Regions from separate parts of the Agromyces sp. NPDC058136 genome, predicted to be linked through region 1. Evidence: riboswitches for the same ligand, from Rfam matches in the RefSeq annotation. Region 1 holds a riboswitch; the other holds the start of a gene.
What was found. Region 1 has a riboswitch for thiamine pyrophosphate ahead of ACFVTX_RS00845 (ECF transporter S component). Riboswitches for the same ligand answer to the same signal wherever they lie in the genome.
Positions count from the first base shown of each region.

Region 2: another riboswitch for thiamine pyrophosphate. It lies ahead of thiM (hydroxyethylthiazole kinase); the one in region 1 lies ahead of ACFVTX_RS00845 (ECF transporter S component).

Region 1 covers NZ_JBHVUA010000001.1:164,917-179,982, reverse strand. The annotation lists gene gatB (Asp-tRNA(Asn)/Glu-tRNA(Gln) amidotransferase subunit GatB) at 1-1,416, shown strand, start outside; gene ACFVTX_RS00860 (hypothetical protein) at 1,531-2,172, shown strand; gene ACFVTX_RS00855 (DNA polymerase IV) at 2,228-3,568, shown strand; gene ACFVTX_RS00850 (hypothetical protein) at 3,578-3,913, shown strand; TPP riboswitch at 3,968-4,077, shown strand; gene ACFVTX_RS00845 (ECF transporter S component) at 4,116-4,751, shown strand; gene ACFVTX_RS00840 (ABC transporter ATP-binding protein) at 4,748-6,256, shown strand; gene ACFVTX_RS00835 (energy-coupling factor transporter transmembrane component T family protein) at 6,253-7,062, shown strand; gene ACFVTX_RS00830 (ATP-binding protein) at 7,059-7,682, shown strand; gene ACFVTX_RS00825 (hypothetical protein) at 7,739-7,996, shown strand; gene ACFVTX_RS00820 (hypothetical protein) at 8,051-9,307, opposite strand; gene ACFVTX_RS00815 (metallopeptidase family protein) at 9,333-9,680, opposite strand; tRNA gene ACFVTX_RS00810 (tRNA-His) at 9,783-9,858, opposite strand; gene orn (oligoribonuclease) at 9,903-10,529, opposite strand; tRNA gene ACFVTX_RS00800 (tRNA-Arg) at 10,590-10,665, opposite strand; gene ACFVTX_RS00795 (cation:proton antiporter) at 10,692-11,909, opposite strand; gene nadE (ammonia-dependent NAD(+) synthetase) at 12,000-12,821, shown strand; gene ACFVTX_RS00785 (hypothetical protein) at 12,922-13,605, opposite strand; gene ACFVTX_RS00780 (hypothetical protein) at 13,682-13,936, opposite strand; gene ACFVTX_RS00775 (aldo/keto reductase) at 14,073-15,066, opposite strand, start outside.
Region 2 covers NZ_JBHVUA010000001.1:1,228,981-1,244,046, reverse strand. The annotation lists gene ACFVTX_RS05865 (GlxA family transcriptional regulator) at 115-1,068, shown strand; gene ACFVTX_RS05860 (GNAT family N-acetyltransferase) at 1,076-1,618, opposite strand; gene gap (type I glyceraldehyde-3-phosphate dehydrogenase) at 1,751-2,749, shown strand; gene ACFVTX_RS05850 (DUF389 domain-containing protein) at 2,935-3,981, opposite strand; gene ACFVTX_RS05845 (SDR family oxidoreductase) at 4,128-4,982, opposite strand; gene ACFVTX_RS05840 (winged helix-turn-helix transcriptional regulator) at 5,090-5,461, shown strand; gene ACFVTX_RS05835 (hypothetical protein) at 5,940-6,446, shown strand; gene ACFVTX_RS05830 (MFS transporter) at 6,534-7,847, opposite strand; gene ACFVTX_RS05825 (bifunctional hydroxymethylpyrimidine kinase/phosphomethylpyrimidine kinase) at 7,844-9,451, opposite strand; gene thiE (thiamine phosphate synthase) at 9,448-10,125, opposite strand; gene thiM (hydroxyethylthiazole kinase) at 10,122-11,000, opposite strand; TPP riboswitch at 10,991-11,086, opposite strand; gene ACFVTX_RS05810 (dihydrofolate reductase family protein) at 11,229-11,810, shown strand; gene ACFVTX_RS05805 (LVIVD repeat-containing protein) at 12,120-13,817, shown strand; gene ACFVTX_RS05800 (DUF305 domain-containing protein) at 13,916-14,566, opposite strand; gene ACFVTX_RS05795 (DUF4442 domain-containing protein) at 14,620-15,066, opposite strand, start outside.

The DNA.
Region 1 (15,066 bases):
TCGTCGGCGCCGAACCCCGCCAACGCGGCGTTCCACGGCGCCGAGCCGAACACGCTCGTCTCGCCCGTGTGCCTCGGCCTGCCGGGCTCGCTGCCGGTCGTGAACGGCGACGCCGTGCGCAAGTCGATCTCGCTGGGTCTCGCGCTCGGCTGCTCGATCGCGCCGTCGAGCCGATTCGCGCGGAAGAACTACTTCTACCCCGACCTCGCGAAGAACTACCAGATCTCGCAGTACGACGAGCCGATCGCCTTCGACGGCGAGCTCGAGGTCGAGATCGAGGGCGGCAAGACGTTCACGATCCCGATCGAGCGCGCCCACATGGAGGAGGACGCCGGCAAGCTGACGCACGTCGGCGGGGCGACGGGCCGCATCCAGGGCGCCGAGTACTCGCTCGTCGACTACAACCGTGCGGGCGTGCCGCTCGTCGAGATCGTGACGCGACCGATCTTCGGTGCCGAGGCGGACGCCCCGGCGCTCGCGAAGGCGTACGTCGCGACGATCCGCGACATCGCGCTCGCGCTCGGCATCTCGGAGGCGCGCATGGAGCGCGGCAACCTCCGCTGCGACGCGAACGTGTCGCTGCGTCCGCGCGGCGCCGAGAAGCTCGGCACCCGCACGGAGACGAAGAACGTGAACTCGTTCCGCTCGATCGAGCGCGCGGTGCGCTACGAGATCCAGCGTCAGGCCGCGATCCTCGCGAAGGGCGGCTCGATCACCCAGGAGACGCGCCACTGGCACGAGGACACGGGTACGACGAGCCCGGGTCGTCCGAAGTCCGACGCCGACGACTACCGCTACTTCCCCGAGCCCGACCTGGTGCCCGTCGCACCGTCGACCGAACTCATCGAGGAGCTCCGCGCGGCGCTCCCCGAGCCGCCCGCGGCGCGTCGTCGTCGTCTGAAGGCCGAGTGGGGCTTCACCGACCTCGAGTTCCAGGACGTCGCGAACAGCGGCCTGCTCAACGAGGTCGCCGAGACGGTCGCCGCAGGTGCCTCGCCCGCCTCGGCCCGCAAGTGGTGGACGGGTGAGCTCACCCGTCTCGCGAACGCCTCCGAGCGTGACGTCGTCGAGCTCGCGACCCCGGTGCAGGTCGCCGAGCTCGCGGCGCTCGTCGAAGCAGGCACGCTCACCGACCGGCTCGCGCGTCAGGTGCTCGAGGGCGTCGTCGCGGGCGAGGGTTCGCCGCAGGAGATCGTCGACGCCCGCGGACTCGCGGTCGTCTCCGACGACGGGGCGCTCATCGCGGCGATCGACCAGGCGCTCGCCTCGCAGCCCGACGTCCTCGCGAAGATCCGCGACGGCAAGGTGCAGGCGGCCGGTGCCGTCATCGGCGCCGTCATGAAGGCGATGCAGGGCAAGGCCGACGCCGCGCGCGTGCGCGAGCTCGTGCTCGAGCGGGCAGCCGCGGCCGAGTAGCGGTCGCTCGAGGCTGAGAGCCGGGCAGGGTGCGTGCGCACTCCGCCCGGCTCTCAGCCGTTTCCGGGCGAGGCCCGCGAGAATCGAACTCCCCTACAGATCAGCGAGGACACCATGGGATTCTTCGATCGACTCTTCGGCACCCCCGAGCAGCCCCAGTCGCGGCCGGCACCGCCTCCCGCCGCGCCTCGACGGCTTGACGACGACGAGCTCGCGCTCGAGCGCTACCGCTACCTGCTGCGCACCGCGCCTCCCGAGTCGATCGAGCAGGTCCACGCGGAGGCCTTCGCCAAGCTGACCCCCGAGCAGCGGGCGGCGGTGTACCGTTCGCTCGCCGAGGAGGCGCCCGCGGGCGAGCGGCTCGTCTCCGACGAGCCCTCGGCGCTCGCGCGGGCGGCGACGCGCGCCGAGCTGCGATCGCCCGGCACCATGGAGCGCGCGTTCGCGGGGGCGGATGCCTCTGGCGCACGCCCGGGCCAGGCCGGCCCGTCGGTGGGGCAGATGTTCGGCAGCTCGCTGCTCGGCACCATCGCGGGCGTCGTCATCGGTTCTGCGATCGCGCAGGCGCTCCTGCCGGATCCCTCGGCATTCGAGGCAGGGGCCGCCGATGGCGGGTCGGATGCCTCGGCCGACGCCGGCGCGAGCGACGCCTCCGCCGATGCGGGCGGGGACGCCGGGGGAGACTTCGGCGGGTTCGGCGACTTCGGCGGCGGGGACTTCGGTGGCGGGGACTTCGGCGGCGACTTCGGGTTCTGAGCGTCTCGGGGTCGACGTCGGCGCGGGTGTCGGCGGCATCGCCTAGGGTCGGAGCATGAGCAAGCAGGACGGCTCGTCGCGCCAGGTGACGACGGGCCCGGTCGACGATTCGGCGACCCCGATCCTGCACGTCGACATGGACGCCTTCTTCGTCTCCGTCGAACTGCTGAAGCGGCCCGAGCTCCGCGGCAAGCCGGTGCTCGTCGGCGGCACCGCCGGTCGCGGCGTCGTCTCGGCGGCGAGCTACGAGGCGCGCCGGTACGGCGTGAACTCCGCGATGCCGATGTCGATCGCGCTGCAGCGTTGCCCGAACGCGATCGTGCTGCGCGGCGACTACGCCAGCTACTCGCGGTACTCGAAGCAGGTCATGGGCATCTTCGAGTCGTTGACGCCGCTCGTCGAGCCGTTGTCGATCGACGAGGCGTTCCTCGACGTGTCGGGTGCCCGCAGGCTGCACGGCAGTCCGGCCGAGATCGCGTGGACGATCCGGGACCGCGTGCAGCGCGAGACGGGTCTCACCTGCTCGGTCGGGGTGGCGGCGTCGAAGTACGTCGCGAAGGTCGCCTCGGGTCGGGCGAAGCCCGACGGCATGCTCGTAGTGCCCGCGGCCGACACCCTGGCGTTCCTGCATCCGCTGCCGGTCTCGGCGCTCTGGGGCGTGGGTCGGGTGACCGAGGAGTCGCTGCTCCGGCTCGGGCTCCGGACCGTCGGCGACGTCGCCGCGATGCCGGCCGACGCGCTCGAGCGGGCCGTGGGCCCATCGCTCGCGGCGCGACTGACCCGACTCGCGAACGGCGTCGATCCCCGCGACGTCGAGACCACCCGCACCGAGAAGAGCATCGGGCACGAGGTCACCTTCGGGCACGACCTCACCGATCCCGAGCAGATCCGCCGCGAGCTGCTCCGCCTCTCCGACGACGTCGCCGTGCGACTGCGGCGAGCGGGGCTCGTCGGTCGTACGGTCGTGCTGAAGCTGCGGTACGGCGACTTCCGCACCGTCACCCGCTCGCGCACACTCGGCGAACCGACCGACGTCGCCCGTCGCATCTACGACGAAGCGCAGGCGGCGCTGGCCGAGCTCCTCGGCGACGGTGCGCGCATCCGCCTCATCGGGGTGCGCGCCGAGCACCTTCGGCCCTCGGGCGGCGGCGCGATGCTGTGGGACCCCGACGAGGAGTGGCGCGAGGCCGAGCGTGCGGTCGACGAGGTCACGGCGCGGTTCGGGCGCGGTGCGGTCCGTCCGGCCGCCCTCGTCCGCGCGGGCGAGGCCGCGGCGCGGGTCGAGTCGATGCGGCGCAAGCCGGCCGATCCCGAGGCCCGTGCGCGGCTCGCCGCCGAGCAGGCCGAAGCGGCCGAAGGGCGCGCGGGGGTGGAGAGAACCCAGTTCGGCGGGTAGCGTGGCGGCATGGCTGATCTCGTTCTCGAACTGGCGGAGACCGTCGCCGGCGTCGGTGTGAAGACCTCGTACGGCGAACCCATCGATCTCGACGGCACCAAGGTCGTGCCCGTTGCGCTCGGCTACTACGGCTTCGGCGCGGGCAGCGGCAGCGACGACAGCGGCGACCAGGCCGGTGGCGGCGGCGGTGGCGGGTTGTCCATTCCGCTCGGCGCATACGTGGGCCGTTCGGGCGGCGAGGTGCGGTTCGAGCCGAACCTCATCGGGCTGATCCTCGTCGCGACGCCGCTCGTCTGGGTCACCGGCAAGGCCCTGCGCTGGGTCATCCGGGCCCTCAAGCACTGAGCGACGTCGCGGGTCGTCACGTCGGGCACGCGAGCGCGCGTCCGGCGTATACTCGTCTGCGAACACGGGAGTCCGGTGAGCCGGGCTGAGAGGAAGGTTCTCAACCTTCGACCGTCGAACCTGATCTGGGTCATGCCAGCGCAGGGAGGGCAGATCATCTCAATATCCCGTGCCTCTTTCCACGAATCGAAAGGGCACGACAGTGCACACCACCGCACCCACCACTCCGTCCGCACGTGAGGCAGCGCCGAAGCGCAACTTCCGCTGGCGCGTCGTCGACATCGTCGTCGCCTCGGTCATCGCCGTCGCGACGGGCCTCCTGTTCCTGTTCTGGAACAACGTCGGCTACGCCTGGTTCGTCGCCGCCGACGCCGTGACCCCCGGGCTCGGGGGCGTCGCCGTCGGCATCTGGCTCATCGGCGGTGTGCTCGGCGGGCTCATCATCCGCAAGCCCGGCGCGGCGCTCTACGTCGAGCTCGTCGCCGCCATGGTCTCGGCGCTCATCGGCAACCAGTGGGGCATCGAGACGATCTACTCGGGTCTCGCGCAGGGCCTCGGCGCCGAGCTCGTCTTCGCGCTGTTCCTCTACCGCCGCTTCGGGCTCCTCCAAGCCGTGCTCGCCGGCGCCGCCGCCGGCGCCGCGGCCTGGACCCTCGAACTCTTCGTCTCGGGCAACCTGCAGAAGTCGACCGAGTTCCTCGCGGTGTACCTCGGCACCGTCGTCGTCTCCGGTGCGATCCTCGCGGGCGTCGTCGGCTGGCTGATCGTGCGCGCGCTCGCGGCGACGGGGGCGCTCAGCCGCTTCGCCGCCGGTCAGGACGTCACGCAGCGGGTGTGACCGTGGACCGATCGCACTACGCCGCTCCGGCCGCCGTCGAGGCGCGCGGCTGGGGCTGGCGGCACGCCTCCCGGCTTCGGCCGGCGATCGAGCACCTCGACCTGCGGGTGAGCCCGGGGGAGCGGGTGCTCGTGCTCGGCCCGTCGGGCGCCGGCAAGTCCACGCTGCTGCATGCCCTCGCGGGGGTCCACGGCGGTGACGACGAAGGCGAGCAGTACGGCGAGCTCACCGTCGACGGGCGACCGCCCGCGGCGGCGCGCGGCCGGGCCGGGCTCGTGCTGCAGGACCCCGACTCGCAGGTGATCCTCGCCCGTGTGGGTGACGACGTCGCGTTCGGCTGCGAGAACCTCGGGGTGCCGCGCGACGAGATCTGGTCGCGCGTGCGCGACGCCCTCGTCGACGTCGGCCTCGAGCTGCCGCTCGACCACCCGAGTTCGGCGTTGTCGGGCGGGCAGAAGCAGCGGCTCGCCCTCGCGGGCGCGATCGCGATGCGGCCGGGGCTGCTGCTCCTCGACGAGCCGACGGCGAACCTCGACCCCGACGGGGTTCGCGAGGTGCGCGACGCCGTGGTTCGGGTGCTCGACCGCACGCGCGCGACCCTCGTGGTCGTCGAGCACCGGGTCGACGTCTGGCTCGACGTCGTCGACCGCGTCGTCGTGCTCGGACGCGACGGGCGTCTGGTCGCCGACGGCGCACCCGAGCGGGTGCTGCGCGAGCAGCGCGCCGAACTGCTCGGCGCGGGCGTCTGGGTTCCGGGCGAGCCGCTGCCGGGGTCACGAGGTACCGCCGGCACGGGCTTCCGTGATCGCATTCCCTCCGGTCGCGCCGCAGCCCTCTCGACGCACGCGCTCGCGATCGGCCGACGCGCCGACGCCGTCGTGCAGCGGGGGCTCGATCTCTCGGTCGCCGCCGGTGCGAGCACCGTCGTCACGGGGCAGAACGGGGTCGGCAAGTCGACGCTCGCGCTCACGCTCGGCGGGCTCCTGCGTCCGCTCGCGGGTCGGGTCGAGGCATCCGAGCCGCTCGCGGCGGGGCTGCGTCGAGAACCGATCTCGTGGCGATCGCGCGAACTGCTCACCCGCATCGGCACGGTCTTCCAGGAGCCCGAACACCAGTTCGTCACCGCGACCGTCCGGGCCGAACTCGCCGTGGGCCTGCGGGCGCTCCGGCTCGACGAGCACGCGATCACCGAACGCGTCGACGAACTCCTCGCGCGGCTGCGCCTCGACCACCTCGCGCAGGCGAACCCGTTCACCCTGTCGGGCGGCGAGAAGCGGCGGCTGTCGGTCGCCGCGGTGCTCGCCGCACTGCCCTCGCTGCTCATCCTCGACGAGCCCACCTTCGGGCAGGACCGCCTCACCTGGATCGAACTGACCGCGCTCCTCCGCGAACTCGTCGACGACGGGCTCGCACTCGTCTCGGTCACGCACGATGCGGCGTTCATCGCCGCGCTCGGCGACCAGCGCATCGCGCTCGCGCCCGTCTCGATGGAGCGGGCGGCATGAGCGCCGGGACGCTGCCGGTCGCGCAGCAGACGCAGCAGGATGCCCCGCGCCTCCGCTTCATCGACAGCGTGAACCCGGTGAGCCGGCTCGCCGCGGCGATGCTGCTGACCACACCGCTGCTCGTGACCGTCGACTGGGTGAGTGCGGCGACCGCCCTCGGCATCCAGCTCGCGCTCTTCGCCATCGCCGGCGTCACGCCGCGCACGCTGGCACGCCGAGCCTGGCCGATCCTCATCGCCGCACCGGTCGCCGGGCTCAGCATGCTGCTCTACGGCCAGCCGTCGGGCGAGGAGTACTGGAGCTTCTGGCTGGCACGCATCACGGACGGTTCGATCGAGCTCGCGATCGCGGTGACCGTGCGGGTGCTCGCCATCGGCCTGCCCGCGGTGCTGCTGTTCATGCACGTCGACCCGACCGAGCTCGCCGACGGCCTCGCGCAGATCTGGCGGCTGCCGAGCCGCTTCGTGCTCGGCGCGCTCGCGGGCGCCCGCCTCGTCGGCCTCTTCATCGAGGACTGGCAGGCGATGTCGCTCAGCCGCCGCGCCCGAGGCATCGGCGACCACGGGGCGCTCCGGCGCTTCGCGACGATGGCGTTCGCACTGCTCGTGCTCGCCATCCGTCGCGGCTCGAAACTCGCGACCGCGATGGAGGCGCGCGGCTTCGGCAGTGACGTTCCGCGCACCTGGGCGCGCGAGTCGAAGGTCGGCTGGCGCGACCTCGTGATCGTCCTCGTCGCCGTCGCGATCGCCGCAGTCTCGATCGCCGCGGCGATCTGGGCCGGAACCTTCCACGCGGTGTGGTCGTGAGCGGAGCCGCGCTGCGCGAAGCGTCGACCCGTCGCACCGCCGCGCTGCACCTCGTGCGCGCGGCGGTGCGACGACGGCTCGCGGTACCAGCGGCGTCCGGGGCGCCTGCGGGCCGCACCGGGCGCGTGGTCGTCGCGATCGACGGGCCGAGCGGTTCGGGCAAGAGCACCTTCGCCGACGCCGTCACGACCGGCTGGCCCGGCGGTGCCGCCCGGCTCGTGCGCCTCGACGAGGTCTACCCGGGGTGGCACGGGCTCGCCGCAGCGGCAGGGTCGCTCGATCGGACCCTGTTCGCGCGGCACGCGCGAGCGGCGCCGGGCGGTTGGCGCGGCTGGGACTGGGCGGCGAACCGCCCCGGCGAGCCGGTCGTGCTCCCGCCGGTCGCGCCGCTCGTCGTCGAGGGCTGCGGCGCCTTCGAAACGGTCGAGGGCCGCACCGGGGTCGTTCGCGTCTGGCTGCGCGCCGCCGACGACACGCGGCGAGAGCGCGCGCTCGCCCGCGACGAGGGTCGATTCGACCCGTACTGGGAGCTGTGGGAGACCGAATGGCGGCGCTACGTGCGCCGCGTCGACCCGCTCAGCACGGCCGATCTCGTGCTGACCCTCCCCGCGACGGGCTGAATCGATTCGGGGCTCGCTTCGGGTGCAGAACGCCCGCTGAGGGCTACGGTGGTGTCATGGCAGCAGATTCGGTCGGCGCCCAGTACGTCGCAGAGTTCATCGACGGACCGCTCGAGGGCGAGTTCGACCACCGCGCCCTGGTGGGCGGCGCGACCGAGAAGCGCATCGGCATGGTCGCCGCGGTCGAAGGCCTCGAGTCGTTGTTCTGGTACGACGCCGTCGACGAGCGCGAGGTGGGTGGCGAGAAGCGGGTCAGGTTCCGTTTCGACGCCGCCGACTCCGACCCGGTCGAAGCCGACGACGAGAACGACTGATCGGCGCTGCGGCGCGTCTCGGCGCCGCGTCGCGTCTCGGCTCTGCCGAGCGTCTCAGCTCTGCTGCGAGGCGAAGAACGCGTCGATGAGCGCGGCCGGGTTGGCGAGGCGCCACAACGGCCCCGGATCGCCGATGTCGGCCGAGAGCTCGAGTTCGCTGCTGATGTCGCCGTTGGCGGTCGGCACGGTGACCGTGCCCATGACGCGCCCCGCCGACGCGGTCGTGAACGGCTCGACGACGACGGATGCCTCGCCGGGATCACTGCCCCACGCGGCATCCGTTCGCCCGGTGCGCGCGATGAGCGACGCCGAATCGCCCCACGCGGTCTCGACGGTGCCGTACTCGCCGCCCTCGACGATGACGGTCACCGGCTGCGACACCGCGTTCACCGAGGTGATCGCCGCGGCGACCGCGGGGTCGAGCGTGTCGTAGTCGGGCATCATCGACATCGCCCCGATGACACGCGTCGGGGTGCCGCCGTCGGCCGCAGGCACCATCGTGCTGAAGATGAAGCAGACTCCGGCCTGGTCGGTGTAGCTGCGCGACAGCGCCCGGGCGCCCGCCTCGCGGAGATGGTCGATGCTGTCGGGCACGTCGTGCCGGCTCGAGGCAGATGCCTCGGGGGCGGTCACGATCTGCGTCAGCGCGGGGTCGGCGTAGACGAGCGCGCCGAGGCGAGCGAGTTCTTCGGCCGTGCCGACGTTGTCGCCCGAGAGGCCGGTCGCATCGGCGACCCGGGTCGCTTCGAACCCGTTCTGCTCGAGCCACTTGTTCGCCTCGTCGACGTACGCCTCGGTGCTGCCGAACGCCCACCGCACGAGCGTGTCGGCGTGGTTGTTGCTCGACGCGAGGAGCGTCGCGCGCACGACCTCTCGTTCCGACCAGGTGTCGCCGGGAGAGACCTGCAGGGTGCGGTTGCCCTCGTTCACGTGGTCGAGGTAGTTCATGTAGTCGGCGGGACCGATGGTGATCGAGGGGCCGTCGCTGCCGGCCGAGAGCGGCAGCGAGTCGAGGGTCGCGAGCACCGCGACGAGCTTGGCCGCGCCGCCGATCGGCACGATCTCGGTCGATCCGCCGACGGCGAGCGTCTCGGTCTTGCCGTCGTCGGAGGCGATGACGAGGGCGCTCGCCCCATCGGCGGGGAGCGTGATCGCGGGGGCGGGTTCGCCGGACTCCGACGCCGCGGATGCGGCATGCACGGTCGCTTCGGGGAGCGGCCCGAGGAGCATCGCCGGGCCGTACACCCCGACCACGAGGATCGCGACGGCTCCGACGGCGATGCCGACGATGCGGCCGGGGGAGAGACTCATGCAGATCAGCGTAACGGTGCCGGAATCAAGCCCAGCCCAGCTCGTGCAGCCGGTCGTCGTCGATGCCGTAGAAGTGGGCGATCTCGTGCACGAGGGTCACGTGGATCTCCTCGCGCAGTTCGTCTTCGTCCTCGCAGATCGCGAGGAGCGGCTCGCGGTAGAGGATGATGCGGTCGGGCATCTCGCCGAAGCCGTAGCGGTCGCGTTCGGTGAGGGCGAAGCCGTCGTACAGGCCGAGCAGGTCGAGCGAGCCGTCCTCGGGGCGGTCCTCCACGACGAACACCACGTTCTCGAGCCCGTCGACCATGTCGTCGGGCAGCTGGTCGAGCTCGTCGACCACGAGCGCTTCGAAGGCTTCGGCGTCGAGTTCCACGAGATGCCCCCTCGGATGATTCGTACTGAGCCGGCGATGCAGACCGGCGACCGCCGGCGGATGCACGAAACGCGGGCCATTTCTGGACCCGCGCTTCGGACTTGGGGTGAGTAACGGGGCTTGAACCCGCGACCTCCTGGACCACAACCAGGCGCTCTACCAACTGAGCTATACCCACCATGTCTCTGACCGCCGTGGCGATCAGGCAACTTGAAGATCGTACTACACGATCTGCTTCTGCTCGAATTCGGCGGTCACTTCGGCGGCGAGAGCCTGGAGTTCGTGGCTCGCAGGACCCGGGTCGGCGACGAACACGGCACGACGGTAGTAGTGCAGTTCGCGGATCGACTCGAGGATGTCGGCGAGGGCGCGGTGGCCGCCATTCTTCGCGGGAGCGTTGAAGTACGCACGCGGGAACCAGCGCTTGGCCAGCTCTTTGATCGACGAGACGTCGACGTTGCGGTAGTGCAGGTGCGCGTCGAGGCGCGGCATGAACTTCGACAGGAACGCCCGGTCGGTGCCGATCGAGTTGCCCGCGAGCGGCGCCTTCTGCTCGTCGGGGACGTGCTGCAGCACGTACTCGAGCACCTGATACTCGGCGTCGGCGAGGCTCACCCCGTTGGGGATCTCTTCGATGAGGCCGGACTCGGTGTGCATGCGGCGCACGAACTCGCCCATCTGCTCGAGCGCGCTCGCGTCGGGCTTGATGACGATGCTGAGCCCGGCATCGACGGGGTTGAGATCGTAGTCGGTGATGACGACCGCGATCTCGACGAGCTCATCGACCTCGAGGTCGAGCCCGGTCATCTCGCAGTCGATCCAGACCAGTCGGTCGCTCGAAGAAGCCATGCGCCGAGTCTACCGGGGCGCGCCGACACGGCCGTCGAGCCGGGCAGGCCGGCGCGTACGTGGTGCCCCCGGCAGGAATTGAACCTGCGACCAAGAGATTAGAAGGCTCCTGCTCTATCCGCTGAGCTACGGGGGCGGTCGTGGCAAGCATACCGGGCGCGCTCACCCCTCGACGGGCACGCTCACATCGTCGCTGCGAGTGCGCCGGCCCTTCGCGCCGCGACCGCGAATGGCGAGCGCGATGAGGGGGAACAGCAGCACCGAGATCATGCCCGCGCCGACGAGGGCCGCGGCGGTACCGCTCTCGAGATCTCCGGCGTCCACGCCGATCGCGGTGACGGCGACGATGATGGGAAGCCCGGTCGCGCCGAACAGCCCGGTCGCGACGAGGTCGCGAACGCTCGCCCCCGAGGGCGCGACGAGCAGCGAGGGCAGTCCGCGCACGACGAGCAGCAGCACGACGAAGAACGGCAGCAGCGCCAGGGTGCGGACGTCGGCGACGAGCGCCTCGAGGTCGAAGGTGATGCCCGTGTTGATGAAGAAGATCGGCACGAGGAACCCGTACCCGATGCCTTCGAGCTTCGATTCGATGGCCTCGGCGTCGTGTTTCGGCGCGCCCGTGATGAGGGTGCGGTAGAGCACACCGGCGGCGAATGCGCCGAGGAGCATATCGAGGTCGAGCACGATGCTGAGCGCGACGAGGGCGAGCAGCACGAACATGACGAGGCGCACCGCGAACTGCCCGCTGGTGTGCAGGGTCGCCGTGATCACCTTGTGCAGGCGCTTGCCGGCGCCCTTCGCCGCGAGCCAGATCGCGAGCCCGGTGATCACCGCGAACACGAGCAGCACGACCGCGGCGACGACCGGCGAGCGGCCGCTGAGGAACAGCGAGATCGCGAGCAGCGGCCCGAACTCCCCGACCGCGCCGAGCGCGAGGACCGAGATGCCGAACGGGGTCGTGAGGTCGCCGGAGTCGCGGAGGATCGGCAACAGCGTGCCGAGCGCCGTCGAGGTGAGGGCGATGCCGATGAACGCCGCGGCGGGCAGGTCGGCGGCGAAGAGCGCGGCGATGCCGATGCCGGCGGCGAGCGAGATGATCCAGCCGATCGCGGCGCGGCTGAGCGGCCGCCCGCGGATGGCGCGGAAGTCGATCTCGTTGCCCGCGAGGAAGAAGAGCATCGCGAGGCCGAAGTCGGCGAGGAGGGTCATGAACTCGTCGGGCTCGACCCAGCCGAGCATCGCGGGGCCGAGGAGGAGCCCGAGGACGATCTCGAAGACGACGAGCGGGATCGCGACCCAGCGCCCGAATCCGCGCACGAGCAACGGGGCGACGACCGCGATCGCCGGCACGAGCACCATGGTGCCGATCGAGACTTCCACGTGACCTCCTGAGTGGGCGGATCCCAGCCCGATGCTAGTGCGCCCGCGTCGCGTTTCCTCCGCGAAACACGACGGCGGTATCGTCGGGGCATGCGAGACCTGCAGGCGCGAATCATCGCCGAGCTCAATGCCAGCCCGACCATCGACCCCTCGGCCGAGGTGCGTGCGCGCATCGAGTTCCTGAAGGACTACCTCCGCGCCACGGGGGCGAAGGGCTTCGTGCTCGGCATCAGCGGCGGACAGGACTCCTCGCTCGCGGGTCGACTCTGCCGGATCGCGGTCGAGGAGCTCGACGGCGAGGGCACCGAGGCGCGGTTCGTCGCCGTCCGCCTGCCGTACGGGGTGCAGCACGACGAGGACGACGCCCAGCTCGCCCTGCAGTTCATCGACCCCCAGGAGACCGTCGTCTTCAACATCAAGGGCGGGGTCGACGGCCTCGCCGCCGGCTTCGAGGAGGCGATCGGGTCGCCGATCAGCGACTTCGGCAAGGGCAACGTCAAGGCTCGGATGCGCATGGTCGCGCAGTACGCGGTCGCGGGCGAGGGCGGCCTCCTCGTCGTCGGCACCGACCACGCCGCCGAGGCGATCACCGGCTTCTTCACGAAGTTCGGCGACGGGGGTGCCGACGTGCTGCCGCTCACCGGGCTCACGAAGCGTCAGGGTCGTGCGCTGCTCGAGGCGCTCGGTGCGCCCGAGCGGCTGTACCTCAAGGTGCCGACCGCAGACCTCCTCGACGGGCAGCCGGGGCAGTCCGACGAAGCGAACCTCGGGCTGAGCTACGCCGACATCGACGCGTATCTCGAGGGCGAGGAGATCGACGAGACGGTCGCCGAGAAGCTCGAGGCGCGGTTCCTCCAGACCCGGCACAAGCGCACCGCGCCGGTGTCGATGTTCGACGCCTGGTGGCGCTGAGCGGGCGCAACAGCCCGAGCGGCCCCGGCCTGCCGAGCAGTGCCGGCGGCACGAGCGACCTCGCATCGTCGGGCGACGCCGTGCGCCGCCCGACGACGGCCTAGCGCTTCGCCTCTGCGGCGGGTTCGACGGTCGCGGTGCCCGTGCCGTCGACCTCGACGGTCTGCGTGGGCGCCGTCGATGCCTCGGCGGTGTCGGTGATGGTCACGGCCTCGCGGTAGCGGTCGTGGTGCTGCTGCGCGACCCAGGTCTCCTGCTCGTCGATCGTGGGCTGCTCGGGCGTCTCGTTGCGCTGCGTGCGCCACCGCTCGAGGTCGTTCTGGAACTGCCGTTTGGTGCGTCCGGGGCGGCGCTGCCACTCGAGCAGGCGGTCGCGGAACTCGACGACGGCCGGGTCGAGCTGGTAGCCGAAGGTCGCCGAGGCGCGCTTCAGTTCGTGCAGCTGGTGCGCCGCCCAGTTCGCGGCGATGTCGGAGCCGCGGATCGGGAGCAGACGCACGAGGATGTCGGCCTGGCCGACGGCGCGGTCGGCGAGCACCTGCTCCTGGGGCGTGAGCGAGTTCCACACCGAGGCCTCGGTGGCGGCGTCGACGAGCGCGGCGATGGCGGCGGCCTTGGCCTCGCGGTCGCGCTGCGCCACGACGCGCTTCACGGCGGAACTCGAGATCCAGGCTGCGAGCAGCCCGGCCGCGAGCACGGCGAAGAAGAGCACCACGGCGGCGAACACCGTCGACTGCGATTCGCTCGAGGTGAGCCAGGAGATGAGATCGTTCCACCACTGCATGGCCGCAGATTACCCCCGAGCGAAGCGCGCGCGGTCGCGCCACGACGGCGAGCCACGGATCGGCGAGCGCACCGGCTCAGCGGAAGAGCTCGGCCGCTTCGCGCGCCGACCAGAACTCACCGATCTCGGTCGAGCGGAGCGTGCCCGCGGTGAGGCGCCGCGCGGCGAATCGACTGGCGGCGCCCTCGCCGCGGTGCTCGACGTGGCCGAGGACCGAGCCGTCGGCCCGGGCGACCCGCCAGAGGCCGGGAGCCGCCGGGGTGAACGCGAGACCCGGCACCTCGACGGGGAAGGGCACGCGGATGCGCGGCTGCGGCGTGACGGTGGTCATGGTGCTCCTCTCGACGTCGCAGCCGGCCCTGCGGGATGTCCTCCGAGCGTACGAGCGCCCACCGACATCCCCGGCGATCGCCTCAGCCGAGCACGGTGCCGTGCGCGCCTCAGCCGAGCACGGCCCCGTCCGCGCCTCAGCCGAGCACGGTGCCGTGCGCTGCGAACGGCTCGATCCGCTCGATCTCCTCGTTCGTGAGCGGCGCGGCGTCGAGCGCGGCGACGTTCTGCTCGAGCTGCGCGACGCTCGACGCGCCGATGAGGGCGCTCGCCACGAGCGGCTGCCGCAGCACCCACGACAGCGCGAGCTGTGCGAGCGACTGCCCGCGCTCGCGGGCGATCGCGTCGAGTGCGCGCGCCCGTTCGAGGTACTCGGCGCTGATGCGCTCCGCCGGGAGGAAGTGGCTCGTCGCCGCGCGCGATCCTGCCGGCACCTCGCCGCCGAGATAGCGGTCGGTCAGGAGCCCCTGCGCGAGCGGCGAGAACACGATGCTCGCCGCGCCGACCTCTTCGAGCGCGGGGAAGAGTCCGTCCTCGATGCGACGGTCGAACATCGAGTAGCGCGGCTGGTGGATGAGCAGCGGCACCCCCTCGGCGGCGAGCGCTGCGGCCGCGGCGCGCGTCTCGTCGGGGTCGTAGTTCGAGATGCCGACGTAGAGCGCCTTGCCCTGGCGGACGGCCGTCGCGAGCGCGCCCATCGTCTCCTCGATGGGGGTCTCGGGGTCGGGGCGGTGCGAGTAGAAGACGTCCACGTAGTCGAGGCCCAGCCTGCCGAGGCTCTGGTCGAGCGAGGCGAGCAGGTACTTGCGCGATCCCCACTCGCCGTACGGCCCGGGCCACATGTCGTAGCCGGCCTTCGTTGAGACGATCAGTTCGTCGCGGTAGGGCGCGAGGTCGCTCGCGAGCAGCCGCCCGAAGTTCTCCTCCGCCGAGCCCGGAGGCGGACCGTAGTTGTTCGCGAGGTCGAAGTGGGTGATGCCGAGGTCGAAGGCGCGGCGCACGATCGCGCGCTGCCTGTCGAGCGGGCGGTCGTGTCCGAAGTTGTGCCAGAGCCCGAGCGAGAGGGCGGGCAGCTTGAGGCCGCTGCGGCCCACTCGGTTGTAGCGCATGCGGTCGTAGCGGTCGGTGGCG
Region 2 (15,066 bases), 1.1 Mb from region 1:
GCGAGTCTAGGTGTGGCGATGCGCGACGCGCCCGGCGAAACAGGCAATGTCCCCCGCATTGGGGGACGGCTCATGGAGTGGCTGAATCCTTACGTCGCATGGCATTCTGGCCGGATGACTCGTCGCCATCATCACGTCGCCGTGCTCGTGCTGCCCGGGGCGAAGCCCCTCGACGTCGGCATTCCCGCCCAGGTGTTCTCGACGCGCGCGAGCATGCCGTACGAGGTGCGCGTGTGCGGTGCGGCGCCGGGCCTCGTGACCGGCGGCGACGGCCTCTCGTACCACGTGGCCGACGGGCTCGACGCGCTCGAGTGGGCCGAGACGATCTTCATCCCCGGGTACCGGACCCCCGACCGAGACGACCCGCCCGCCGCCGTCGTCGACGCGCTGCGCCTCGCGCACGATCGTGGCGCCCGGCTCGCCGCGATCTCGACGGGGGCGTTCGCGCTCGCCGCGACGGGCCTGCTCGACGGGCGCCGCGCCACGACGCACTGGCACTACACGCGGGCGCTCGCCACGCGGCATCCGCTCGTGAACATCGACGCGAACGTGCTGTTCGTCGACGAGGGGACCGTGCTCACGAGCGCGGGCGCCGCCTCGGGCATCGACCTGTGCCTGCACCTCGTGCGCCGCGACCACGGCGTCGCCGTCGCGAACCATGCGGCCCGCCGGCTCGTCGCGGCGCCGTACCGTTCGGGCGGTCAGGCGCAGTACGTGCCTCGCAGCCTGCCGCCCGAGCTCGGCGCCGTGTTCGCCGACACCCGCGAGTGGGCGCTGCGCAGGCTCGACGAGCCGCTGACGCTCGTCGACCTCGCGCGCAACGCGAACGTCTCGGCACGCACGTTCTCGCGACGCTTCGTCGACGACACCGGGTACACGCCCATGCAGTGGGTGCTGCGCGCCCGGGTCGACATGGCGCGGGAGCTCCTCGAACGCTCGGAGCTCGGGATCGACCAGATCGCGGCACGGGCGGGGCTCGGCACGGGGGCGAACCTGCGGTTGCACTTCCAGCGGATCCTGGGGGTCTCGCCGAGCGAGTACCGGCACACCTTCGCGCGCGGCGAGTAGGCGCGCGCTACAGCTCGAGCGTCGTCCAGACGATCTCGCCGGCGCGTTCGTCGATCGCGGTGCGCTCGCGCCGGAACCCGAGCTTGTCGAGCACCCGGAACGACGGGGCGTTCCAGCTGCCGACCGTCGCCCACAGCCGTTCGCGGCCGGTCGCCCGCGCGGCCTCGACGACGGCTGCAGCGGCCTCGGTCGCGTAGCCGTGCCCGTGCGCGCTGCGCAGGAGCTCGTAGGCGAGCTCGGGTTCGTCGATGGTCGAGCGGCCGACGACGAGTCCGCAGTAGCCGAGGAACTCCTCGCTGCCGCGCGGGTGCAGGGCGAGCAGATGGATGCCACGCGCAGGCGCGCTCTCCCGCGCGCCCCGGATGTCGGTGAGCGCGTCGTCGAGGCTCATCGGCTCGCCGTCGGGCTCGGGGCGGCCGCTCTGGCGTGAGGCGTGGTCGCCCTCGCGCTCGGTGACGAGCCGCCGGTAGCCCTCGGCGTCCGCCTCCTCCCAGAGTCGGAGGGAGAGGCGCTCGGTCTCGAGCTCGAACGGCAGCGGGAGGTAGGGCATGGGATCACGCTATCGGCGCGTGCGGCCGCGCTTGGCGAGATCCTTTCGAGCATTGGCTTGCGTGCCACTCGCGCGCGAGGCATCCGAGGTCGAGAGTGGAAGCATCGCGGACTGAAAGGACTCACCCCCGCCATGACCACCCGCATCGCCATCAACGGTTTCGGACGCATCGGACGCAACGTCGTGCGCGCACTCGTCGAGCGCGGCGCCGACCTCGAACTGGTCGCCGTCAACGACCTGACGTCCCCGGCCGAGCTCGCCCGTCTGCTCAAGTACGACACCGCGGGTGGCCGCTTCCGCGGCACCGTCGAGGTCGACGGCGACGTCCTCGTCATCGACGGCCGTCGCGTCAAGGTCCTCGCCGAGCGCGAGCCCGCGAAGCTGCCCTGGGGCGAGCTCGGCGTCGACGTCGTGCTCGAGTCGACCGGCCGCTTCACCGACGCCGAGGCCGCGAAGGCGCACATCGCCGCCGGCGCCAAGAAGGTCCTCGTCTCGGCTCCCGCCAAGGGCGCCGACGCGACCCTCGTCTACGGCGTGAACACCGAGGCCTACAACGCCGAGACCGACGTCATCGTCTCGAACGCCTCGTGCACCACGAACGCGCTCGCCCCGCTCGCGAAGGTCCTCGACGACCTCGCCGGCATCGAGCACGGCTTCATGACCACGATCCACGCGTACACGCAGGACCAGAACCTGCAGGACGCCCCCCACTCCGACCCGCGCCGCGCCCGCGCCGCCGCCGAGAACATCGTCCCGTCGTCGACCGGCGCCGCGAAGGCCATCGGCCTCGTGCTCCCGAACCTCGACGGCAAGCTCAACGGCGACGCCATGCGCGTGCCGATCCCCGTCGGCTCGATCGTCGAGCTCAACGCGACCGTCTCGAAGGACGTCACGCGCGACGAGGTGCTCGCCGCCTACCAGGCAGCGGCCGAGGGCCCCCTCGCGGGCGTGCTCGAGTACTCCGACGAGGCGCTCGTCTCGAGCGACATCGTCGGCAACCCGCACTCGTCGATCTTCGACTCGGAGCTCACCCGCGTCGACGGCAAGCACATCAAGGTCGTCGCCTGGTACGACAACGAGTGGGGCTTCTCGAACCGCGTCATCGACTCGCTGACGCTGCTCGGCAAGTAAGCACCGCGCACCGTCCGAATCGGGCCCGGGCCGTCTCGTCCTTCGACGAGGCCGCCCGGGCCCGTTCGCGTTCCGGGCGCGCGTCAGGGGTCGCTCGAGCCGGGATGCCGTCGCCCGGGCCGCCCTACGCGCGGCACTCTGACACTGACCCGCCAGGCGACTCAGTGTCGGAGTCGCAGGTCGGGTCAGCCCGCGACGCTGACGCGCGTCGTCGGCACCCACTCGACGTCGACCGTCGAGGGGTCGACGTCCTCCGCCTCGAGGGCCTTCCGCAGCGGGGCGACATCGGGCATCGCGTCGCCGCCCGTCACACGCACGACGTAGCCGGGCGTCTCGTTCGCGACCTCGAGGACCTCGAGGTCCTCGTCGTCGGCCCACGACCTCGCGGCGGCGTCGACGTCGGACGACGCCATGCTCATCGTGACCGTGCGGTACGTCGAGATGGTCAGCGGAATCGCGATGAGCACGAGCAGTACGGCGATCGTGATGTGCGAGCGGCGTCGGTCGACCGTCGCGAGCGGTTGGGGCGTTCCGGTGGCCGTCGTCCCCGAGGCCATGCCGCCGACGGGGAACGACCCCCATCGCTGCACCCGGTAGAAGGCCATCACGACGACCCCGGTGCCGAGGATCGCCGCGACGTTCGCGACGAAGAGCAGCAGCGAGCCGATCGATGCGGCGTAGTCGCCCGACTCCGCGGCGACGCCGACGACGACGAGCGGCGGCACGAGCGAGATCGCGATCGCGACGCCCGGCAGGGTGTCCGAGATGTCCTTGCGGACGAGCGCGATCGAGGCGACGGCGCCGGTCGCGAGCGCGCCGAACAGGCTCATGAGGTCGGGCGTCGCCCGCTCCCCGATCTGCGGATTCGTCGCCGCGGTCTGGGGAACGACGACGAGGAGACCCACGAGGTAGCCGATCGCGATCGCCGCTACCGCACCCGCGACCATCGTGAAGAGCGAGCGCCCGAAGTTGACGCGTTCGCCGAGCACCGTCGCGAGCATCGTGCCCTGGATCGGCAGCATCATCGGCGCGACGATCATCGCGCCGATCACCGTGGCGGTCGAGTCGCCGATGACGCCGCTCGCGGCGATGGCCGACGAGAGCACGAGCAGGATCCAGAACCGTCGCATGCGCTGTACGCGACCCGGCTCGTCGAAGAACACCGCATCGCGCATGTGCTCGATCGTGTTGAGCACGTCGTTCGGTGGCGGCGGGTACACGGGCTGGGCCATCTGCGCCTCCTTCGCGTCGGTCAGGGAGAGCGTAGGACCGCGCCGACTCGATCCCCGGCACCGACGCGGCCGCCCCGAGCAGAACGGGCGCCGTCACCCGGCTGAGCAGGTGACGGCGCCCGGTTCGCGCAGCGAACGAGTCGAGTTCAGACCGCCGCGCGGAGCCCGTCGACGAGCGAGGTCGTCGGGCGGCCGATGAGGCGCGCGAGGGTGTCGGATGCCCCGGCCAGCACCCCGCGGCGGATGCCGTCGTCGATGCCCGCGACGAAGCCCGCCGTGCCGGCGTCGAGGCCGGCCGACTCGAGCGCGGCGACGTGCTCGTCGGCGGTGAGCGGCGTGTACACGACCTCGCGGCCGGTGATCTCGGATGCCGCGGCCGCGAGCTCCTCGAACGACCAGGCCTGATCGCCGGTGAAGTCGTAGACCTCGCCGAGGTGGCCGTCCTCAGTGAGCAGTGCGGCGAGGCCGGCGGCGAGGTCGGCACGGGTGGCGCTCGCGACGAGCCCGTCGCCGGCGCTCCCGGCGATGACGCCCGTCTCGGCGGCGCGCGCGACAGCGGTGCCGTAGTTCTCGGTGTACCAGTTGTGGCGGGCGATGACCGCGGGCACACCGGACGCGGCGATCGCCTCCTCGGTGGCCTTGTGGTCGGGGGCGAGCACGAACTCGGCGGTGGTCGCCTGCGGCACGCTCGTGTAGACGAGCTTCGCGACGCCGGCCGCCTTGGCCGCGTCGATGACGTTGCGGTGGCCCTGCGCACGCGACCCGGGGGCGTCGCCCGAGATGAGCAGCACGGCGTCGACGCCGTCGAGCGCCGCGGCGATGGTCTCGGGGCGGTCGTAGTCGAGTTCGGCGGTGCGCACGCCTCGCGACGAGGCATCCGCGAGCTTGGCGGTGTCGCGGGCGGTCGCGACGAGCTCGGCGGGAGCGACGCCGCGGGCGAGGAGGGCGTCGACGACGAGGCGGCCGAGCTGTCCTGAGGCGGCGGTGACGAGGATGGTCATGTGCGGTTCCTTACTGAGGTGTTCCGGTGGGATTCACCGAGAGAGAACCGGATGCCACGGGGATACCTTCCCTCCAATCGGTACCCACTTTCGAGTAAGGTACCCACATGACGGTAAGTCTTGCGGAGATCAGGGAGAGTTCCGGCGAAGTCTTCACCGACGGTTGCCCGACCCGGGTCGTGCTCGACCACATCATGAGCAAGTGGGGCGTGCTCGTGCTGCTCGCGCTCACCGACGGCACCCACCGCTGGGGCGAGCTGCGCCGCGAGGTCGAGGGCATCAGCGAGAAGATGCTCGCGTCGACGCTGCGCACCCTCGAGGCCGACGGGCTCGTCGTGCGCACCGCCCACCCCGAGGTGCCGCCGCGCGTCGACTACGCGCTGACGGCCCTCGGCCGCGACCTCATGGAGCACATGCTGCCCCTCGTCGGGTGGGTCGCCCGCGAGGCCGACGCGATCGTCACCCGCAGCGCAGGCTGACCCGCGCGGCACGTCCGTCCGCGCGCGGCCGCGATCGTCCGCTCGCCCGGCACGACCGTATTACGCCGGAGGCCGAATACCCGGCTCCCAGCGATTCGCGCACGAGTCGGGGCCCCTTCACGCCACGATGGTCGCAAGCACGCAAGACCGACGAGGTCTTCGGGGGCAGCGCGATCAGGGGGACTGATCGCCTGAGCGGGTGAGGTGGATGTGTTCTCCTCTGCGAGGAACGGGGTCTCGGGAACCCCGCAGGCCGACCGGGCCGTCAGGCGCACGTCCGCGCACTCGGGTCGCGATCCGACCTGACCCCGAGAGCCCCGACCGGCGACCCCGATCGCCGACCCACGCGGGCCCGCCGCAGCGCACGAGAGCCGCGCAACCCGATCTCATCGCCGGCTCCTCGGGTGCAGAACCGCAGCGCGCCCGCAGGCAACACCGCACGACAGCACGATCATCCCTCTCACGATTGGACCGTCATATGAGATCACTCGCCATCATCGCCGCGATCGCACTGGGCGCGGCGCTCGTGCCGACCGCCGCCTCAGCCGCCGTCGACGCACCGAGCCCGGCGACGGCCGGGGCGGAGTACGCGGCCTCGCCGAGCGCGAACCCCGAGCACGACACCGCGGCCTTCCTGGCCGCGGCCGCCGCCGACCGCGACGCGCGCGAAGCCGCGGCCGCCGCGGAAGCCGCGCGCCTCGCCGCCGAGGCCGAGGCGGCGCGTCTGGCTGCCGAGCAGGCCGCGGCCGACGCCGCCGCCGCTGCGGCGGTCGCCCTGGCCGAGACCGAGGCCGACGCCGAGGCGTGGGTCGAGGACGAGCCCGTCGCGGAGTCGGCGCCTGCCGCGGAACCCGTGGCCGAGGCGCCCGTGCCGCAGCCGACCGAGGGTCCCCGCGACGACGACGGCTGCGGGCCCTGCCCGGGCGCGACGCTCGTCTGGTACGTCTACCAGGGCGAGGGGTATTGGGCGTGCCCCGCGTCGTGATCGCACCCGCCTCGCGGTGAGACGACGAAGCCCCCGGTCGCAATGGCCGGGGGCTTCGTCATTGCCCGCGCGGGCCGCGCCGTCGATCTACTCGCGCGGCGCGATGAGGGTGCCCACCACTCCGAGCGCCGCAGCGACGACCATCATCACCGCGATCGGCCACCAGTGCCCGGCCTCGGCGAGCAGCGCGGTCGCCGCGAGGGGTGCGAGCCCGCCGCCGACGACGGCGCCCGCCTCCCGGCCGATCGAGATGCCCGAGTACCGCACGCGCGTGTCGAACATCGCGGTGAAGTAGGCGGGCTGCACCCCGTCGGAGGCCGAGTTCACGACCCCGATCGCGACGACGACCACGCCGACGATGAGCGCCGCCGACCCCGTGTCGAGCACGAGGAAGAGGGGCGCCGCGAGCGCGGCGAACGCCACGAGGCTGCCGACGACGAGGCGACGCGGCCCGACGCGGTCGCCGAGCGCACCCCACAGCGGGCACAGCACGGCCGCGACCGCGGCCCCGACGAGGAGCGCCGTGAGGGTGACCTCGCGCGGCAGCCCGACGACCTGCGCCGCATAGCTCAGGCAGAACACCGAGACGACGTAGAACGTCGTGTTCACGCCGACGCGCACGAGGAACACGGCGAGGATGCCACGGGGTCGCCGCAGCACCTCCACGAGCGGCCGCCTCGCGGCCCGTCGGGCGTCGAGCAGTGCGGTGAACTCGGGCGACTCGTCGACGCGGCGGCGCAGCCGCCACCCGATCGCGACGAGCAGGAGGCTCGCGAGGAACGGCACCCGCCAGCCCCAGTCGAGGAGCGCCTGCTCGTCGAGCACGGCGACGAGCACCACGAACGCGAGGTTGCCGAGGATGAGCCCGAGGTACACGGCGCTCGAGATGAACGCCCCGCGGAACCCCCGCCGGACGGGCGACTGCTCGAGCGCGAGCAGCACGGCGCCGCTCCATTCGCCGCCGGTCGCGAGGCCCTGCACGAGCCGCAGCGCGACGAGCAGCACGGGCGCCGCCGCCCCGATCTGCGCGTGCGTCGGCAGCAGCCCGATGAGGGCGGTCGCGACGCCCATCACGAGCAGCGTCGCGAGGAGCACCCGGCGCCGGCCGAAGCGGTCGCCGAGCGCCCCCGACACGATGCCGCCGAGGGGGCGGGCGATGAATCCCGTGGCGAACACCGCGAAGGAGAGGAGCAGGCTCGTCATCGGGTCGTCAGCCGGGAAGAACAGGGCCGGGAACACGAGCGCCGCCGCCGTGCCGTAGAGGAAGAAGTCGTACCACTCGAGCACCGTGCCGAACACGGCAGCGGTGACGGCGCGCCGCGAGCGCACGGGGTCGTCGGTCGGGCCGGGGGCGACCGGGCCGAACGCGGGCTCGGCGATCGTCGAGGCGCCGCCGCTCACGCGTCGACCGCCTGCGTCGCACCCGCGGCGACGCCGTGGACGGTCGCGCCGGCCTTCCACGCCGCGAGCGGCGCCGCGAAGAACGCCAGCTCGTGCCGCGACGAGGCGACGAACGCCCGGTGCATCCGCTCGCGCAGCTCGGGCGTCGCGCTCGCCGCAGCCCGGGTCACGAACCCGATCGCCTCGCGCGTCGCGACCGCGAAGCCGGGGTCGCCGTACGTCGCGAGCCACGAGGCGTACGGGTGCGCCGGGTCGAGCGCCTCCGGCCCGAAGGAACCCGCTGCGAGGCGTTCGCCGAGGTCGGTGTAGATCCAGAAGCACGGCAGCAGCGCCGCGATGAGCACGGCGTGGTCGCCGCGTTGCGCTGTCGCGAGCAGGTGGTCGAGGTAGGCGGTCGTCGTCGCATCCGGCGGTGCGGATGCCTCGGTGCCGGCCTCGCGGCCGAGCCAGCCCGTGTGCAGTTCGAGCTCGCCCATGATCGAGCCGTGGGCGGAGTTCGCCCAGAAGGCCTGCCCCGCGGCATCCGGTGCGAGACGTGACGCCTCGGCGAGCACGCGAGCGTAGTCGCGCAGGTAGTGGGCGTCCTGGGTGAGGTACCCGAGGAACGGTTCGCGGGCGAGCGATCCGTCGGCGAGACCTCGGATGAAGGGCAGCGCGTCGATGTCGTCGCGGATGCCGCGGATCGACGCCCACCATTCGGACTCCACCTCGGCCGGGGTCGGCGCGGTGCGGGTGCCGCCGCGCGACCAGAGCCCGGCGAAGTGGCTGATCGGGCCGTGGCCCGAGCCGACCTCGAGGGCTTCGCCGTGCCGCAGCGACTCGCGCAGCCAGCGTCGCGCCTCGGCGACGGCGGCGGGCCAGGGGTCGGCGCCGTCGATGGAATCGGAACCGGAACCGGAACCGGAACCGGCGTCGGCGCCCGGGCCCGCGCTCGCCGCGAGCGTCGCGATCGCGGACGACAGCGAGCATCCGGTGCCGTGCGTCGCCGTGGTCTCGATGCGGTCACCGGCGAACTCGACGACGCTCGCGCTCGCCGCGTCGACGAGGGCGTCCGGCGCGGTGGAGCCGGCGAGGTGCCCGCCCTTCGCGAGCACCCGCACGCCGTACTCGGCCGAGACGGTCTCGGCCTGCGCGATCGCCTCGGCCCAGCTCGTCGCGACCTCGGCGCGCGCGAGCACGGCGAGTTCGGCGAGGTTCGGGGTGACGAGGTCGGCGAGGGGGAGCAGTGCGCGGATCGCCTGTTCGGCGGAGGCGTCGAGCAGCCGGTCGCCGCTCGTCGCGACCATGACGGGGTCGAGCACGACGACGGGCGGGCGCACCCGGCCGAGCCACTCGGCGACGACGCCGATCACCTCGGCGTTCGCGAGCATGCCGAGCTTCACGGCGTCGACCGCGATGTCGTCGGAGATCGCCCCCAGCTGCGACGCGAGGAACGATGCGGGCGGCACGTGCACCGACCGCACCCCGCGCGTGTTCTGCGCGGTGAGGGCGGTGATCGCGGCCATGCCGTAGCCGCCGACCGCGGCGATCGACTTGAGGTCGGCCTGGATCCCGGCGCCGCCCGAGGGGTCGCTGCCGGCGATGCTGAGGACGCGCGCGGTCATCGGGCGGCCTCCGTCTCGCGGGCCGCCCATTCGACGGCGAACGTCTCGGCCGCTTCCCGCGGGTCGTCGGCGGCGCAGATCGCCGAGACCACGGCGACGCCCGCCGCGCCCGCCTCGCGGAGCGGAGCGAGGTCGGCGAGCCCGATGCCGCCGATCGCGACGCACGGGAGCTCAGCCTGCGCGGCGAAACGGGCGAAGCCGTCGACGCCGAGGGCCGGCGGATGGTCGGGTTTCGTCGCCGTCGGCCGGATCACCCCCACCCCGAGGTAGTCGACGGTGCCGCGCGGCATCCGCGCGACGGTCGCGAGGTGGGCCTCGCTGTTCGCGGTGAGTCCGACGACGGCGTCGGCGCCGAGCCGGTCGCGGGCGACCACGACCGCGGCGTCGCCCTGCCCGAGGTGCACCCCGTCGACCCGAAGCCCCTCCGCGCGCGCCGCGAGGGCGACGTCGAGCCGGTCGTTCACGAGCAGGGTCGCGCGCCCGTCGATGACGCGGGCGACGGCGTCGAGCTGGTCGAGCAGGGCGGATGCCTCGGCGTGCTTGTCGCGCAGCTGCACGACCCGCACGCCGCCGTCGACGGCGCGGGCGACGACGTCGACCACCCCGCGCGCACCGCAGAGTGCCGGGTCGGTGACGAGGTAGACGGAGAGGTCGAGGGCGGCGCGGGCGCTCATGCGCGGGCTCCGGCCGTGGCATCCACGAGGTCGTCGACCGAACCGGTGACGCGGGCCCGTTCGACGAGCGCGACCGCGTCGACCGCGGCGAGCGCGTCGAGGAACCGAGGTGCGAAGCTTCCCGGCCCGCTCGCGTCCTCTGCGGCGAGCTCGGCCGCGACCGTGTACACGAGGTTCGCCGCGACGGTCGAGTCGAACACGTCGTCGCCGGCGGCGACGAACGCCGCGATCACCGCGCCGAGCGCGCAACCGCCGCCGGTCACGCGGGTGAGCAGGGCGTCGCCGTTCGCGAGGCGCGCCGTGCGGACCCCGTCGGTGACGAGGTCGACCGGCCCCGAGACCGCGACGACCGAACCGAACCGTTCGGCGAGGAGGGCTGCGGCGCCCGCGGCGGCCTCCACCCCGTCGGCCGCGTCGACGCCGCGCCCGCCCGCACCCACGCCCGCGAGCGCCATGATCTCGCTCGCGTTGCCGCGGATCACCGCGGGCCCGAACGCGACGAGCTCGTGCGCGAGGGCGGTGCGCAGCGGCAGGGCGCCGATCGCCACCGGGTCGAGCACCCACGGCGTGCCCGCGTCGCGTGCGGCGGAGACCGCTTCGCGGGTGGCATCCCGCTGCTCGGGGTTCGGGGTGCCGAGATTCACGAGCAGGGCGTTCGCGACGCGCGCGAACGCGCCCGCCTCGCCGACGATGTCGACCATCGCGGGCGCCGCGCCTGTGGCGAGGAGCGCGTTCGCGGTGAAGTTCGTCACCACCGTGTTGGTGATGCACTGCACGAGCGGCGGGCGTTCGCGCAGGCGGTCGAGCAGCAGCGCGCTCGTGCGGGCGGTGCTCGAACGGGCAGTGTGGGCAGGGTCGTGCAGGCGCGCGCTCATGGCGACATCCCTTCGCTAGTCCGAACTAGATCAGGTTCGACGGGTGTGATCTCAGCCGCGCGAGTGCGGCACCCCGTGTCACTGCGAGCGAGCCTAGTGCAGAGTCCGGATGCCACGTGGCGGAGGTTGCTCGCGATGTCACGCGATTCCGCCTGCGATGTCGATCGCGCGCCCGCCCGTTCGACGTCAGAATGAGACCGATCTCCGGTCGCCACGAAAGGACACGTCATGCGCACCCTCATCGTCAGCGAATTCATCAGCCTCGACGGCGTCGTCGACTCGCCCGGGGGCGGCTCGCACCCCCGCGCCGGCTGGACCTTCAAGGAGGTCCCGTTCGTCGAGGAGGCCTACGCGATCAAGGGCTCCGAGCAGCTCGAGGCCACGGCGATGCTGCTCGGGCGTGTCAGCTACGACGAGTTCGCGCCCGTCTGGCCGAGCATGGTCGACGACTTCGCCGAGTACAACGCGATGCCGAAGTACGTCGTCTCGACGACGCTCACCGACGAGGCGCTCCTGCCCGAGTGGGAGAACTGCCACGTGCTCGGCGGCCTCGACGAGGTGGCGGCACTCAAGGAGGGCGAGGGCGGGCCGATCATCGTGCACGGCAGCGCGACCCTCGCGCGGGGGCTCGCCGCGGCGGGGCTCGTCGACCGGTACCACCTGCTCGTGTTCCCCGTGCTGCTCGGCGCGGGCAAGCGGCTCTTCGGCGACGGCCCGGGCGACCCCGGCCCCACGACGAAGCTCGACCTCGTCGAGCACGAGGCCTACTCGAACGGCATCGTGAAGGCCGTCTACGACGTGGTCCGCTGAGCCCTCGGTCGGTCGAGTAGCGAGCGAAGCGAGCGTATCGAGACCACCACCCCGTCGCTTCTCGAGATTTCTGGTGCGCCGACCGCCCCTTCTCGATACGTTGGAGGAATTGGTCGGCCTTCCGGGGCCGCGGGCGCGCACGGGGGCGTGGGCGCTCGTCCATCGGAGGGCTCGATCGTTCATCGCAACGAGACAGTGCTGTCGCAACGAGAGATGAGGGCCACGCCGATGAGACTCGACCACCGACCCCCGCGAGGGCGCAGACGCGCACTCGCCGCCGCCGGAGCGCTGCTGCTCGGCGCCTCCCTGATGACGGCCACCGCGGCCGTCGCCGACGACGACCCCCGCGTCGACCTGCCCGCAGGTCTCTTCGACGCCGGAATGGCGGCGAGCGGCATCGACCTGCTGTCGAGCTCGCCCGGCACCGGGGTGTTCGCCGCAGGATCCATCAACTCCGACCTGGCCTTCACCGGCGACTACGCGATCGCCGGCAGCTACCAGGGGTTCCAGGTGTTCGACGTCTCCGATCCGGTGGCCCCCGTGCTCGCGAAGTCGTTCGTCTGCCCGGGCGGGCAGGGCGACGTCTCGGTGTACGGCGACCTCCTGTTCATGTCGGTGGAGCAGACCAGCGGCCGCATCGACTGCGGCACGCAGGGCGCTTCAGGCTCGGTGAACCCCGAGCGGTTCCGCGGGGTGCGCATCTTCGACATCAGCGACATCGCCAACCCGGTGCAGCTGCCCGGCGTGCAGACCTGTCGCGGTTCGCACACGCACACGCTCGTCACCGATCCCGATGACACCGAGAACGTGTACATCTACAACTCGGGCACGTCGAGCGTCCGCTCGCCGTTGGAGCTCCCGGGCTGCCAGAACGCCGCACTGACCACCGCGCCGGTGACCACGGGTGACCCGACGCAGTGGCGCATCGACGTCATCAAGGTGCCGCTCGACGCCCCCGAGACGGCCGCGGTCGTCAGCCAGCCGAGGATCTTCACCAACCCCGACACGGGCGCGTACAACGGTCTGCAGAACACCTTGGGCGGGCAGATCCACCCGAGCGGCACGGTCTACAGCCCGACGCCGAACACGAACACGTGCCACGACATCACCGCGTACCCCGAGATCGGGCTCGCGGCGGGCGCGTGCCAGGGCAACGGCATCCTGCTCGACATCAGCGACCCGGTCAACCCGGTGCGCGTCGACGCGGTCGCCGACCCGAACTTCTCGTACTGGCACTCGGCGACGTTCAACAACGACGGCACGAAGGTCATCTTCACCGACGAGTGGGGCGGCGGGTCCTCGCCGCGCTGCCGCTCGACCGACGCGCCCGAGTGGGGTGCGAACGCGTTGTTCGACATCGTCGACGGCAAGCTGCAGTTCGCCAGCTACTACAAGCTGCCGGTGCCGCAGACCGTCCAGGAGAACTGCGTGGCGCACAACGGCTCGATCGTGCCGGTTCCTGGCCGCGACATCATGGTGCAGGCCTGGTACCAGGGCGGTGTGTCGATCATCGACTTCACCGACACCGCAAACCCGACCGAGATCGCCTATCTCGACCGCGGCCCGATCAGCGCTGCGTCGCTGTCGCTCGGCGGCTACTGGTCGACCTACTGGTACAACGGGAGCGTGGTCGGCAACGAGATCGCGCGCGGATTCGACACGATGGGTCTCGCCGTGAGCGAGCAGATGTCGGCGAACGAGATCGAGGCGGCCGGTGAGGTGCAGCTCGGCCAGTTCAACGCGCAGATGCAGACGGCCATCGTGCACGAGCCGAGCTTCGCGGTGGCCAGGTCGTACATCGACCAGGCCGAGCGCGACGGCAGCCTGAGCGGCAAGGCGCTCACCGAGGTGCGCAAGCACGTCGACAAGGCCGAGCAGCTGGCAGATGGTGCGGCCGCGGGCCGTGCGGTCGTCGCCCAGCTCGACAACGCCGTCCGCAAGTCGGGGGCGGCCGTCGACTCGAACGTCGTGCAGGGGCTCACGGCCCTCTCTGCGACGTTCGGTTGATCCACCGGTGGGGAGGCCTCGGCCTCCCCACCGACACCGAGGGCCCGGCGGTTCGACCGCCGGGCCCTCGGTCGTCTCTGGATTCGGCGAAGCCGCGCTCAGCCCCGTTCGGCGAGCATCTGCTGCATGCGGGCGATCTCGACGCCCTGGTCGGATTCGACGTGCCGTGCGAAGGTGTCGGTCGCCGACTCCTGCCCGCCGCCTGCGGCGTAGAGCTCTTCGACCATCTGTTTCGCGCCCTCGTGGTGCTGGATCATGCTCACGAGGAAGAGCCGGTCGAAGTCGGCGCCCGTCGCGGCCTCGAGCTCGGCCATCTGCTCGTCGCTCAGCATGCCCGGCATGGCGGAGCCGTCGGTGCGGTGCCCGTCGTGGCCGGCATCGTTCACGGGCACGCCACGGTCTTGCATCCAGGTGACCATCTGGACGCGCTCGTCCTGCTGGCTCACCGACATGCGCTCGGCGAGCAGCCGGATGTCACGGCTGTCGGTGCGCTCCTCGACGAGGGCGGTCATCTCGATCGCCTGGTCGTGGTGGTGGATCATGTCGCGCATGAACGCGACGTCGAGTTCGGTGTGCCCGGGCGCCTCGATCGCGTCGGCCTCGTCGGGGGAGAGGGTGCGGTTCGGTTCACCGGGGGCGCCGAGCTGCACGACGGGGCTCGTGGGCTCGGGGGAGTCGGGGGTGCCTGTGCAGGCGGTCAGTCCGAGTGCGAGCACGAGCAGCGTTCCGGCTCCGAGACACCGTGGCATCACCGACATCCATAGACCTCATCTTCATCGAAGGGCACGTGCCACCCATCTAATCAGGTGGGCGTCGACTCGGTGACCCGCCGCTTCTCGCGCACGTAGACCTCGCGGCGAACGCGGGCGACGACGTCGCCGTCGCGATCGGTGATCTCGGTCTCGAACCACTCGAGCACCTTTGCGCCGCCGCGGGCGCGCTCGCGGAGCTCGTCCGCCTGGAGCTTCGGCACCTCGAAATGGGCGGTGAGCACGCCGCGACCGGGCTTCAGCAGCTCGATCTCGCCGCGGGTGTCCCAGACGACGTAGTCGCGCCCGAGCTGGTGCATGATCAGCATGAAGTAGTAGGGGTCGGTCATCGCCGAGAGCGAGCCGCCGAACGCGGTCTTCACGTAGTTGCGCGTGATCACGTTCACGTGCAGTTCGACGGTGGCGCTCGTCCAGTCGTCGGCGAAGCGCCGCACGCGGATGCCGCTCCACAGGTTCGGAGCCCACAGGCTCATGCCGAT